Regions from separate parts of the Streptomyces coerulescens genome, predicted to be linked through region 2. Evidence: riboswitches for the same ligand, from Rfam matches in the RefSeq annotation. Region 2 holds a riboswitch; each other region holds the start of a gene.

Region 1 (4,216 bases), on a different contig from region 2:
GCGGCTGGAGCACGTGCTCGACGAGTTCCCCTGCGCCCCGCTCCCCCAGCTGTCGCAGTACGCGGTAGCCGAAGTAGGCCTGGATGATGCTGTGCGGGAAACGGACCTTGCGCTCGAAGCCCTCCACCAGGCCCAGCCTGTCGGCGTTGCGCGCGATCCGGGCGAGGGCGGCGCGGCACTGGTCCATGTTGCCCCCGCGCAGCCGCTTCCTCTCGTCCGGGCCGATCCGCCGGCACAGCACGTCCCAGATCTGCTGTCGGTGCCACTCGGAGAAGACGTTCCCGCGCCTGCCGTACCGGTCGAAGCCGCGTCCGCCGGCCCACAGGTGCTCGGCGCGGGCCTGCGCGCGCCGCATCGGGCCGGGGTGGACGTCCGAGTCGAACAGTTCCCCGAGGCCGACCTCCAGCTTGTCCTGGAGCAGTCCCACGCAGGCCAGGGCGGAGACCACCTCGACGGCGTCGCGGCGCTCGCGCCGGCTGAGGGCGACGTCCCGGCGCAGCCGGCCCTCGCACAGCGCCTCGTCCCAGGTCTCCAGCAGCCACAGCCGCAGCATGCCGCGGTCACGGCTGCGGGTGTTCATGTGCTGCGGGTCGTTGTCCGGCCGGTCGTGCTCCAGGGCGCCGTGACGGTGCAGTTCACGGGCGATCTGGAGGTAGACGGGCGACTCGGTCACCTCCGCCGTCTCCACGATCCAGTCGACGCGGCGCTCGTCCGTCTCCGGGACACGTGCCTGCACGAACCGCAGCGCGTCCTCCTCGCTGAGCGGTTCCAGCTCCACGATCGCGGCCGGGGTGCTCTCCAGCGGGCTGTGCGGCCGGGACGCGATGACCAGGGGCAGCTTCTCCTCGTAGGCACGCTCGATGGCCCGCCTGATGATGTTGTCCCGGTTCTGTTCGAGGCCGTCGCCGAGGAGCGCCTCCTCCAGTCCGTCGGCGATGACGACCGGCTTGTCGTCGGCGAGGAGTTGCTGCCAGACCCGCTCGGTCTTGGTGCGCGCGAGGATGCCCCGGGGTGCCTCTTCGGTGAAGCGCTGCTTGGCCATGCGCTCGAAGTCCAGGTCGGTGGCGCCGTTCGCGTCCCGCAGCCGGATCGGCACGGGTACGGCGTTGTGCTCCGCCAGCAGTTCGGTGAGCCGTACCAGGACGGCGGTCTTGCCCACGCCGACGCCGCCGACCAGCAGATACGGCCGACGGGTGGAGCGGTCCCGCAGTCGCTCGGCGATGACCTGGGCGATCTCCTCCCGGCCCACGATCTCTGCGGTGTCCGGGCCGGCGGTGAGGACCAGCCGGTGGGGAGCGTCCTGCGCCTTGGCGAGATAGCGACGCTTGGTCCACCGGTACCACCAGAACAGAAAGAGGGCGGCGGCCAGTGACGCGGCGAGCACCGGGCCGAGGAAGCGCAGGAAGGTATCGAATCCGTCGTTGCCCTTCCGCCACTTCTCGAAGCCGGTCGTATGACCCGCGATCACGATGTACAGGCCCTCCACGACCCACGCGAGCACGGCCAGCGCGGCCACGGTCCAGATGACCCGGGTGACATTGGTGTAGGTGAACCACCGGCGCCACTTCTTGGGGCGGGCGGTGCCACCACGGGCCTCCAGGCGGATCGCCATCCTGTGCCGGTGGCCCACGAATCCGTGTCTGACCCGGTCGGCCGCCCGCCTCGGAGCCAGCGTCGCCATCGGCGCGTTGCGCGGCCGCTTCTTGCCGGGCGGGCTGCCGACGACCCTCGTCATCGTTCGTCTCCTTCCGAGAACAGCTCTCGAAACGGAGCGGCCGCGGGGCGCCGACACCTATCTCCATGGAAGCACTCCCGGAACTCCCCGCAACCCGGCGGCCCTCGGCGGAAAACCCCGGGCCCGCCCGCCCGGCCGTCCGGCAGACTCGGGCCCATGGACATCGCGATCCGGCCGGCGGAACCCGGCGAGTTCGACGCGCTCGGCGAGATCACCGCCCGGGCCTATCTCCACGACGGGCTCCTCGACTTCGGTGAGGGCGACGAGTACCTCGGCGAGCTCAGGGCCGTGGCCAAGCGCGCGGCGGCCGCCGAGGTGCTCGTGGCCGTCGCGGACGGCCGGCTGCTGGGCGGGGTGACCTTCGTGCCGAGCGGCGGCCCCATGGCCGACATCGCGCGCTCCGACGAGGCCGAGATCCGGATGCTGGCCGTCGACCGGGCGGGCCGTGGACGCGGCGCCGGCGAGGCCCTCGTCCGCGCCTGCGTGGACCGCGCCCGGGGCACGGAGGGCTGCGTACGGATCGTCCTGTCGACCCAGCGCACCATGCACGGCGCCCACCGCATCTACGAACGGCTGGGTTTCGTTCGCACACCCGAGCGGGACTGGAATCCGATCCCGCAGCTCGTCGACATCACTCTCCTCACTTATGAGTTGACGCTCTGAAACCAGCGCGACACAACATCTGGGGGTGGCGTGGCGGGTGAGCACAAGATGTATGCTCATGCTCGCTGTCGCCGCAGGGGAATCCGGTGTGAATCCGGAACTGTCCCGCAACGGTGTACTTGTGCATGTCTGTTCCCGAACGTCTGCACAGGAGTCAGTCCGAGGACCTGCCGACAGCGCGCCCGGCCGACCCGGCCGGTGCGCCCTGACGTCCGGGCCTCGTGGAATGGGCCGGTGGACGCGACGCCGCGTGCGCTCGTGTGCTGCCCCCTGCCCTCCGCAAGGCCCCCGTGCCGAGCGAGGGAGAGCCCCACGTGACCATCGCGCCAGCCGAACCGGCTTCAGCAGCGGTCGAGCAGGAGAACGACGGTCCCGGTGCCGCGCTGCTGCGGACCCTGACCGAGCTGACCGCCGACCTCCCCGACGCCGACCCCGGCCGGGTCGCCGCCGCCGCGCTGCGCGGCCGGTCCGCCCGGGCCGACGAGGCGGAGCTGCGCGAGTTGGCCACCGAGGCGGCGGCCGGTCTCATCTCCGAGGACCCCGCCTACAGCAGGCTCGCCGCCCGGCTGCTGACCATCTCCATCGCCGCCGAGGCCGCCTCGCAGGGGGTGACGTCCTTCACCGAGTCGGTCGCCGTCGGGCATCGGGAGGGGCTCATCGCCGACCGGACCGCCGAGTTCGTGCGGATCCACGCGGCCCGCCTGGACGTGCTCGTCGACACCGCCGCCGACGACCGCTTCGGCTACTTCGGCCTGCGCACCCTGCACAGCCGCTACCTGCTCCGGCACCCGATCACCCGTCGCGTGATCGAGACGCCGCAGCACTTCATGCTCCGGGTCGCCGCCGGTCTCGCCGAGGACGACAGCGTCCGCGCGCTGGACGAAGTCGCCGCGCTCTACGGGCTGATGAGCCGCCTCGACTATCTGCCGTCCTCCCCCACACTCTTCAACTCCGGCACCCGGCACCCCCAGATGTCGTCCTGCTATCTCCTCGACTCCCCGATCGACGAGCTGGACTCCATCTACGACCGCTACCACCAGGTCGCCCGCCTCTCGAAGCACGCCGGCGGCATCGGCCTGTCGTACAGCCGCATCCGCTCGCGCGGGTCCCTGATCCGCGGCACCAACGGGCACTCCAACGGCATCGTCCCGTTCCTGAAGACCCTGGACGCCTCCGTCGCCGCCGTGAACCAGGGCGGCCGGCGCAAGGGAGCGGCCGCGGTCTACCTGGAGACCTGGCACTCCGACATCGAGGAGTTCCTGGAGCTGCGGGACAACACCGGTGAGGACGCCCGCCGTACGCACAACCTGAACCTCGCGCACTGGATCCCGGACGAGTTCATGCGCCGGGTCGACGCCGACGGTGAGTGGTCCCTGTTCTCCCCCGCCGACGTTCCGGAGCTCGTCGACCTGTGGGGCGAGGAGTTCGACGCGGCCTACCGCGAGGCCGAGGAGCGCGGCCTCGCGCGCAGGACCATCCCGGCCCGCGATCTGTACGGCCGCATGATGCGTACCCTCGCGCAGACCGGCAACGGCTGGATGACCTTCAAGGACGCCGCCAACCGCACCGCCAACCAGACGGCCGTGCCGGGCCATGTCGTGCACTCCTCCAACCTGTGCACGGAGATCCTGGAGGTCACCGACGACGGTGAGACCGCGGTCTGCAACCTGGGTTCGGTCAACCTCGGCGCCTTCGTGAGCAACGGGGAGATCGACTGGGAGCGCCTGGACGAGACGGTCCGCACGGCCGTCACCTTCCTCGACCGGGTCGTCGACATCAACTTCTACCCGACCGAGCAGGCGGGCCGGTCCAACGCCA
Region 2 (4,216 bases):
AGCTCGGGCGGGAGCAGCGCGAGCTGCTGGAGGAGGACGGGGCCCTGACTCCAGGGGCCGGCCTTGCACACGGTCCAGCCGTTCCAGTCGTACGTCACGGGCGTCTCGTAGGTCGCGGACCAGCCGGTGAGGTCGGCGGCCGTGAGCGTGCCGGAGTGCCGCTCGCCGCTGGTGTCCATGGTCGGGCGCCCGGCCTGCCGTACCAGGGCCTCGGCGATGAAGCCGGAGCGCCACACCTCGCGGGCGGCCTCGATCTGCGCGACCCGGTCGCCGGCCCCCGAGACCTCGTCGAGCAGCCGCTTCCAGGTGGCGGCGAGGGCGGGATTGCGCAACAGCTCCCCGGGGCGGGGCGCCCTGCCGTCCGGCAGATACACCTCGGCCGACGACATCCATTCGGTCTCGAACAGTTCCCGCACGGTCTCCACGGTCTCGCCGACCCGTTCCACCGGCGCGTGCCCGTGTTCGGCGTATCCGATGGCGTACCGGAGCACCTCCGCGAGGGACCGGGTCCCGTGGTCCCGCAGCAGCAGCATCCAGGCGTCGAAGGCGCCGGGCACGGCGGCGGCCAGCGGCCCGGTCCCCGGCACCAGCTGGAGTCCGAGTTCCCGGTAGTGCGCGACGGTCGCCCCGGCCGGCGCCGGCCCCTGTCCGCACAGCACCCGCACCTCGCCGCCGGCCGGGGCGACGATGATCGGCACCTCTCCGGCCGGTCCGTTGAGGTGCGGCTCGACCACGTGCAGCACGAACGCGCCCGCCACGGCGGCGTCGTACGCGTTGCCCCCGCCCTCCAGCACGGCCATCGCGGACTGCGAGGCGAGCCAGTGGGTGGAGGACACCATGCCGAAGGTGCCCTGGAGGGTGGGACGTGTGGTGAACATCGGGTCTCTCACCTCGCTGTCGCGCGGATCGGTCCGTCCGATCTTCAGGCACTTACCGTTCAGGCTTCAACCTTGCCGTGTCTCGGGCCGCCCGGGGTGGGGTGAAGGTGTAGAGGGCGAGCACGTCGGGGCAGGGTGCGACGCCGGGGCCGCCGGCCCTGACCCAGGTGATGATGTCCTCGGTGGCGTCGGGGTCGTTGACGAGGCCGAGCCAGACGGGGCGGGCGCCGGACGCGCGGGCGGTGGCGGAGGGCTGGACGACGATGACGTTGGCGTGTTCGCACACGTCGAGGCAGTCGGAGACGCGCACGGGCACGTTCTCGGCGAGGCGCGCGGTCTGCTGCGCGTGATCGACGCCGGTCACCTTCGGGGTGCCGCAGCAGCAGTCCCGGCAGACGACGACACGGCACGGTGCGGGTTCGGTCGGCGCGGACGCCGATGAGGTGCGGGACGCGGGGCGGGACGGGAGCACGGGCATGCCTCGGGTGTCGGGGCTCGTACGCGGAGCCTGGCCTGTGGACGTCCGCGCCGCCGCGGCGGCGCGGAGGTGCCAGCAGGTCTTCGGACTCGGGTTCGTCCGGTCGGGGCGCCTTCCCGGTCTCCCAGTGGCTTCGCGTGCCCCGCCCGTCCCCCTCACCGCTGCGCGTCAGTTCCGGATTCGCACCGGATTCCCTGGCCTCGGATGTGGCTCGACTGGCCCGTCGAGGCTATCAACTCCGTACCCCGCTCAGGTCGTCTCGATCGCCGAGTCCCTCTGCGAGGAGTTCAAGGAGCCCCTCTACGCCCCTCCCCGCTGCTCCAGCGCATGGTCGAGGCGGGGTTGCAGGGCCGCAAGAGCGGCCGAGGGTTCCACACGTACGGCCGGGTAGGCTGATCCGTGCAGCTGGTTCGCCCCGTCCGCCAGGCGGGGTGTCGTAAGAGGGAACCCGGTGGGAATCCGGGACTGCCCCGCAGCGGTGAGCGGGAACGACCGCCGTCATCAGCACTGAGCCCGACGTACCGGGCCTGGGAAGCGACGGCCAGTAGGTGTCCTCACGAGGTGAGGACGTGCCCGCGAGTCCGAAGACCTGCCAACTGCCCGTGCGCGAACCACTCGTGCGCGGACATCCCGGTGACCTCGAGGGCGGGTCGGCGTACCTGACCGAGCGGACGGCCCTGCGGCCGCTGCCGTCCGGTCCGTCGCCCCTTCGCGCTCTCGTCCCGTCGCCGGGATCTCAGGGATTCATCTCGCGAAGGAGATCTCCGTGACCACCAAGCCCGCAGCCGCGGCAGCACGGGCCACCGTGTACGGCTACCCCCGCCAGGGCCCGGACCGGGAACTGAAGAAGGCGATCGAGGGCTACTGGAAGGGCCGTGTCACCGCCGAAGCCCTCCGTACCACCGCCGCCGGACTGCGCCGCGTCAACTGGCGCCGGCTCGCCGACGCCGGCATCCACGAGGTGCCGACCGGCGACTTCTCGTACTACGACCACGTCCTGGACACCACCGTCGCCGTCGGTGCGATCCCCGAGCGGCATCGCGTCGCCGTCGAGACCGACGCCCTGGACGGCTACTTCGCCATGGCCCGCGGCACGCAGGACGTCGCGCCGCTGGAGATGACGAAGTGGTTCGACACCAACTACCACTATCTCGTGCCCGAGTTGGGCCCGGACACCGTCTTCACGGCGGACTCCACCAAGCAGGTCGCCGAGCTGAAGGAGGCCCTGGCACTGGGCCTGGCCGCCCGGCCGGTCCTGGTCGGCCCGGTCACCTACCTGCTGCTCGCCAAGCCGGCGCCCGGGGCCGCCGCGGACTTCGAACCGCTCACCCTGCTGGACCGGCTGCTGCCGGTGTACGCGCGGATCCTGGCCGACCTGCGCGCGGCGGGCGCCGAATGGGTCCAGCTGGACGAGCCGGCTCTCGTCCAGGACCGCAGCCCGGCCGAACTGAACGCCGCCGGGCGCGCCTACCGTGACCTCGGCGACCGCACCGACCGGCCGAGGCTGCTGGTCGCCTCGTACTTCGACCGGCTCGGCGAGGCGCTGCCCGTGCTGGCCAAGGCGCCGGTCGAGGGGCTGGCGCTGGACTTCACCGAGGCCGCGGGCGCCAACCTCCAGGCGCTCGCCTCGGTGGGCGGGCTGCCCGGGAAGCGGCTGGTGGCCGGTGTCGTCAACGGCCGCAACGTCTGGGTCAACGACCTGTCGGCGTCGCTCGCCACGCTCGGCACCCTGCTGGGCCTCGCGGACCGGGTCGACGTCGCGGCCTCCTGCTCCCTGCTGCACGTGCCGCTGGACGCGGCGGCGGAGCGGGACATCGAACCGCAGATCCTGCGCTGGCTTGCCTTCGCCCGGCAGAAGACCGCCGAGGTGGTCACGCTCGCCAAGGGCCTGTCCCGGGGCACCGGCGCGATCACCGCCGAACTCGCCGCCAACCGGGCCGACCTGGCCTCCCGGGCCGGCTCGCCGATCACCCGGGACGCGGCCGTGCGGTCCCGTGCGGCGGCCGTCACCGCGGCGGACGCCCGCCGCTCGCAGCCGTACGCCGAGCGGGCCGCGGCCCAACGCGCCCATCTCAGGCTGCCGTTGCTGCCGACCACCACGATCGGCTCGTTCCCGCAGACCGGCGAGCTGCGCACGGCGCGCGCCGACCTGCGGGCCGGCCGGATCGGCACGGCCGCCTACGAGCAGCGCGTCAGGGCCGAGATCCAGGAGGTCGTCGCCTTCCAGGAGAAGACCGGCATCGACGTCCTGGTGCACGGCGAGCCCGAACGCAACGACATGGTCCAGTACTTCGCCGAGCAGCTCACCGGCTGTCTCGCCACGCAGCACGGCTGGGTGCAGTCCTACGGCACCCGCTACGTCCGCCCGCCGATCCTGGCCGGCGACATCTCCCGGCCCGAGCCGATGACGGTGCGCTGGACGGCGTACGCCCAGTCCCTGACCTCCCGCCCGGTCAAGGGCATGCTCACCGGGCCGGTCACGATGCTCGCCTGGTCCTTCGTCCGCGACGACCAGCCGCTCGGCGAGACCGCCCGGCAGGTCGCGCTGGCCCTGCGCGACGAGGTGAACGACCTGGAGGCGGGCGGCACTTCCGTCATCCAGGTCGACGAACCCGCGCTGCGGGAGACCCTGCCGCTGCGCGCCGCGGACCGCGACGGGTATCTCGCCTGGGCCACGGAGGCGTTCCGGCTCACCACCGGCGGGGTCCGGCCGGACACCCAGATCCACACCCATATGTGCTACGCCGAGTTCGGCGACATCGTCCAGGCCATCGACGACCTCGACGCGGACGTCATCAGCCTGGAGGCCGCGCGCTCGCACATGCAGGTCGCCCGCGAGCTCGCCGCGCACGGCTATCCG
Region 3 (4,216 bases), on a different contig from region 2:
GGGCGTGCCCCGACCGTCTCCTCGAACTGGTCGAGAAGGATCACATGTCCTCGGGGTCCGGCTTCCTCCAGCAGACGGGCACCGAGCAGTACGGCCGTGCTCCTGCCGCGGGCGGTGTCCGCGGCGGCGTCCAGTTGCCCCGCCAGGTGCCGTGTCCCGGGGAACTGTCCACCGAGCGCCGCCGCCAGCGTCCGTACCGGATCGGTCTCCGGCTGGCCGACGAAGTCCGTCACGGTCAGGCCCGCCGCGCGCAGCAACGGCAGTACACCGGCCCGTACGAGTGACGACTTGCCCACCCCGGACGCACCGGCCACCGGGACGAAGGCATGGGCCAGGACCGCCGCGGCGATGCGTTCGCTGTCGTCGCGGCGGGCGAAGAAGAGGTCGGCGTCCTGTTCACGGAAGGGTTCCAGGCCTCGGAACGGACAGCACCGCAGGCCCGGTTCCAGGCCGAGCAACAGGGCGCTGGGAATGAGGTACGCGGTGCGCGCACCGGAGCCGACATCGGCGGCCACGGTCATACCGACCACACCGCCCTGTTCGATGTCCCACACGGGCGCTCCGCTGAAGCCCTGTCCGATCGCCGGGCCGTGCGGCGTCTCCTGGGCCTCCATGGAGGTCCATCCCTTGCCGACGGGCGCGCGGAGTCGGCCGCACACCCAGACGCCGTGGTCATCGGTCCGCCGTGGGAAGCCGAGCACCCGGAACGGGTGGTCCCACATGGCCGTACCACCGGCGAAGCGCACCGGGGCGGTGCCCGGGACGGGCTCCGCGAGGGACAGCAGGGCGATGTCGCCGGCCCCGTCCTCGGTGACCGCACGCCAGTGGGTGACCGTGGCCCGCATCTGGGCCGAGGGCGGCGCCATGAGCGGGAAGTCGACGGTCACGGAGGCGGCCGGCGGTGCCGGCTCAGCCACGTCCACGCCCAGCGCGTCCGCCACGACATGGGCGCAGGTGCACAGCGTCCGCTCCGCGATCAGGAAGCCGCAGCCGGTGACCCGGCCGTCATCGCCCCAGAACCGTGCGATGCTCCGCGGGAGTTCGTCGTCAGCGGGCGCCATCACGCTGCCCCGGAACATCCGGTTCGACGGTGTTCGTCCACTCCATGCTCACGGTGAAGTGGGCCTCGGTCGAGCCACGCGCCACCACGACTCCGGCCTCGGCGCTGAGGGTGATCCCGAACTCGACGGTCACCGATTCCGGCGGGGCCGGCAGTCCCCGGGCTCCGTCGACGACCGCGCCGAGGGCTGGGCGCACCCGGTTGAGGGCCTGTTGGAGTGTCTCGGCCGCTCCCGCGACCACACCGCCGCGGGAGACCCGCTGGACGCCCGCCGGCCCGTCCCCCGCCACCTCCAGCAACACGACCTGCCCACCGTCCAGCAGCATCTCGCCCACATACCCCACGGCCCGCGCCCTCCCCCTCGGCGGTGTCAGCTCCGATCCCGTATTGCAGGGCGTCGCGCACGATGCCCGCAAGGCACACGCCCGGAGTCACCTCGTGTGGGTGAGCGCGCGATGACGAAGGGGTGTGAACGGGCGCGTTCGGTCGGCGGTGTGGGGTTCTGCACACTCCCCCACCGCAGGTCAACGGCAAGTTGACGCCCCTCGGAACCCCGTGGTGGACTTCCGGGGCCAAGTACGACGGCAGAAGAGGAAGCCGGTGAGAATCCGGCGCGGTCCCGCCACTGTCACCGGGGTAGCAATCCCCGGGAGCCAGGAACTCTCGCCGCCGGTCTCGTCGAACCAGGGCGCGGACACCCTGAGTGAGGACACAACGCGATGCTCGCCTGCCGATCGACACGTAGTACCAGACCCACGTCTGACCTCACGGTCGGCTGACCCCGATGCGAGCCGATCGCGTCTTCGCGTACGGCGCCGCCGCCGGGCTCCTCGGTGATCTGCTGCTCGGCGACCCCCGCCGCGGGCATCCGGTCGCCGCGTTCGGACGGGCCGCGGCCGCCGTGGAACGAGTGTTGTGGCGCGACGACCGCGCACGCGGCGCTCTGCACACCGCCGTGTGCGCCGGTGGCGCCGTGGCCCTGGGTGCCGTCGCCGCCCGTGTCGTCCGTACCTCTCCGGCCGCCTCACTCGCGCTGACCGGCGCCGCCACCTGGGCGGTCGTCGGGGGCACTTCGCTCGCCCGGGAGGCCCGTGCCGTCGGGCGGGCCCTGGAGGCAGGCGACGTCGAGGGGGCGCGGGCGCGGCTGCCGCATCTGTGCGGCCGGGATCCGCAGGCGCTGGACGCGGACGGGGTCGCACGGGCGGTCGTCGAGTCCGTCGCCGAGAACACTTCCGACGCGGTCGTGGGGGCCCTCGTGTGGGGGGCCGTCGGCGGGGTGCCCGGACTGCTCGGCTTCCGAGCCGTGAACACGCTCGACGCCATGGTCGGGCACAGGTCGCCCAAGTATCTGCGCTACGGCTGGGCTTCGGCCCGGCTCGACGACGTGGCCGGCTGGCCCGGGGCGCGCCTGACGGCCGTACTCGCCACCCTCGCCGGAGACGACCCCCGGGGTGCGGTGCGGGCCTGGCGTGCCGATGCCGCCGCACACCCGAGCCCCAACGCCGGGCCCGTCGAGGCCTCGTTCGCGGGAGCCCTCGGGGTGCGGCTGGGCGGGACCCTCTCCTACGGCGGCCGGGTCGAGCACCGGCCCGTACTGAACGGGAACGGACGGGCCGTGGGCGTCCACGACGTCGAACGGGCCGTACGGCTGTCCAAGCGCGTCAGTTGGCTTGCGCTCGGCGTATGCGTCGCCGCGCGCCGTATCGCGAAGGGACGTACCTCATGACGGGCGGTGGCCTTCTTGTCGCCGGCACCACCTCCGACGCCGGCAAGAGCGTCGTGACCGCCGGGATCTGCCGGTGGCTGGTGCGGCAGGGGGTGAAGGTCGCGCCGTTCAAGGCGCAGAACATGTCCCTGAACTCGTTCGTGACGCGCGAGGGCGCCGAGATCGGGCGGGCGCAGGCCATGCAGGCCCAGGCGTGCCGCGTCGAGCCGACCGCGCTGATGAACCCCGTGCTGCTCAAGCCGGGCGGGGAGCAGAGCAGTCAGGTCGTGCTGCTGGGCAGGCCGGTGGGTGAGCTGAGTGCGCGCGGGTACCACGGCGGGCGGCAGCAGCAGTTGCTCGGGACGGTGCTGGAGTGTCTCGCCGAGTTGCGGGGCACGTATGACGCGGTGATCTGTGAGGGGGCCGGCTCTCCGGCCGAGATCAATCTGCGGCGGACCGACATCGTCAACATGGGCATCGCCCGCAATGCCGGGCTGCCGGTGCTCGTCGTCGGCGACATCGACCGCGGCGGTGTCTTCGCCTCCTTCTTCGGGACCGTCGCCCTGCTCTCGCCCGAGGACCAGGAACTGATCGCAGGGTTCCTCGTCAACAAGTTCCGGGGGGATGTCAGCCTCCTGGAGCCGGGGCTCGACATGCTGCACGGGCTCACCGGACGACAGACGTACGGCGTCCTGCCGTTCCGGCACGGGCTCGGCATCGACGAGGAGGACGGGCTGCGGGTCTCCCTCCGGGGGACCGTGCGGGAGTCGAACGTCGCGCCGTCCGTGGGTGAGGACGTGCTGCGGGTTGCCGTCTGTGCCATCCCTCTCATGTCCAACTTCACGGACGTGGACGCGCTGGCCGCCGAACCGGGCGTCGTGGTGCGGTTCGTGGACCGGCCGGAGGAACTCGCCGACGCCGACCTCGTCGTCGTTCCGGGGACCCGGGGGACCGTGAAGGCCCTGGAGTGGCTGCGTGAGCGGGGACTTGCGGACGCCCTGGTCCGCAGGGCCGCCGAACAGCGGCCCGTCCTCGGCATCTGCGGTGGCTTCCAGGTCCTCGGCGAGCACATCGAGGACGAGGTCGAGAGCCGGCGCGGGCATGTGGACGCGCTCGGAGTGCTGCCCGTGCGGGTGCGGTTCGCCCGCGAGAAGACCCTGACCCGGCCGGTCGGAGAAGCCCTGGGCGAGCACGTCGAGGGGTATGAGATCCATCACGGGGTCGCCGACATACGCGAAGGGGAACCCTTCCTGGACGGCATCCGGGTCGGCCAGACCTGGGGCACCCACTGGCACGGCTCGCTGGAGTCGGACGGCTTCCGGCGGGCGTTCCTGCGCGAGGTGGCCGCCGCCGCGGGCCGCCGTTTCGTGCCGGCCCCCGACACCTCGTTCGCCGCGCTGCGCGAGGAGCAGCTCGACCGGCTCGGCGACCTCATCGAACAGCACGCGGAC

Evidence for each region. A riboswitch is a leader RNA that binds a small molecule or an ion and turns the genes downstream of it on or off. The one in region 2 is predicted to bind cobalamin.
Region 1: another riboswitch for cobalamin. It lies ahead of ACFPQ9_RS01060 (ribonucleoside-diphosphate reductase subunit alpha); the one in region 2 lies ahead of ACFPQ9_RS05035 ((2Fe-2S) ferredoxin domain-containing protein).
Region 3: another riboswitch for cobalamin. It lies ahead of ACFPQ9_RS13965 (cobalamin biosynthesis protein); the one in region 2 lies ahead of ACFPQ9_RS05035 ((2Fe-2S) ferredoxin domain-containing protein).

What each region holds. Positions count from the first base shown of each region.
Region 1 covers NZ_JBHSKM010000001.1:238,387-242,602, forward strand. The annotation lists gene ACFPQ9_RS01050 (NACHT domain-containing protein) at 1-1,735, opposite strand, end outside; gene ACFPQ9_RS01055 (GNAT family N-acetyltransferase) at 1,892-2,398, shown strand; cobalamin riboswitch at 2,451-2,587, shown strand; gene ACFPQ9_RS01060 (ribonucleoside-diphosphate reductase subunit alpha) at 2,713-4,216, shown strand, end outside.
Region 2 covers NZ_JBHSKM010000002.1:788,223-792,438, forward strand. The annotation lists gene ACFPQ9_RS05030 (gamma-glutamyltransferase family protein) at 1-878, opposite strand, end outside; gene ACFPQ9_RS05035 ((2Fe-2S) ferredoxin domain-containing protein) at 931-1,356, opposite strand; cobalamin riboswitch at 1,414-1,591, opposite strand; cobalamin riboswitch at 1,746-1,967, shown strand; gene metE (5-methyltetrahydropteroyltriglutamate--homocysteine S-methyltransferase) at 2,123-4,216, shown strand, end outside.
Region 3 covers NZ_JBHSKM010000007.1:457,093-461,308, reverse strand. The annotation lists gene ACFPQ9_RS13975 (nSTAND1 domain-containing NTPase) at 1-1,079, opposite strand, end outside; gene ACFPQ9_RS13970 (CU044_2847 family protein) at 1,048-1,404, opposite strand; cobalamin riboswitch at 1,600-1,745, shown strand; gene ACFPQ9_RS13965 (cobalamin biosynthesis protein) at 1,845-2,786, shown strand; gene ACFPQ9_RS13960 (cobyric acid synthase) at 2,783-4,216, shown strand, end outside.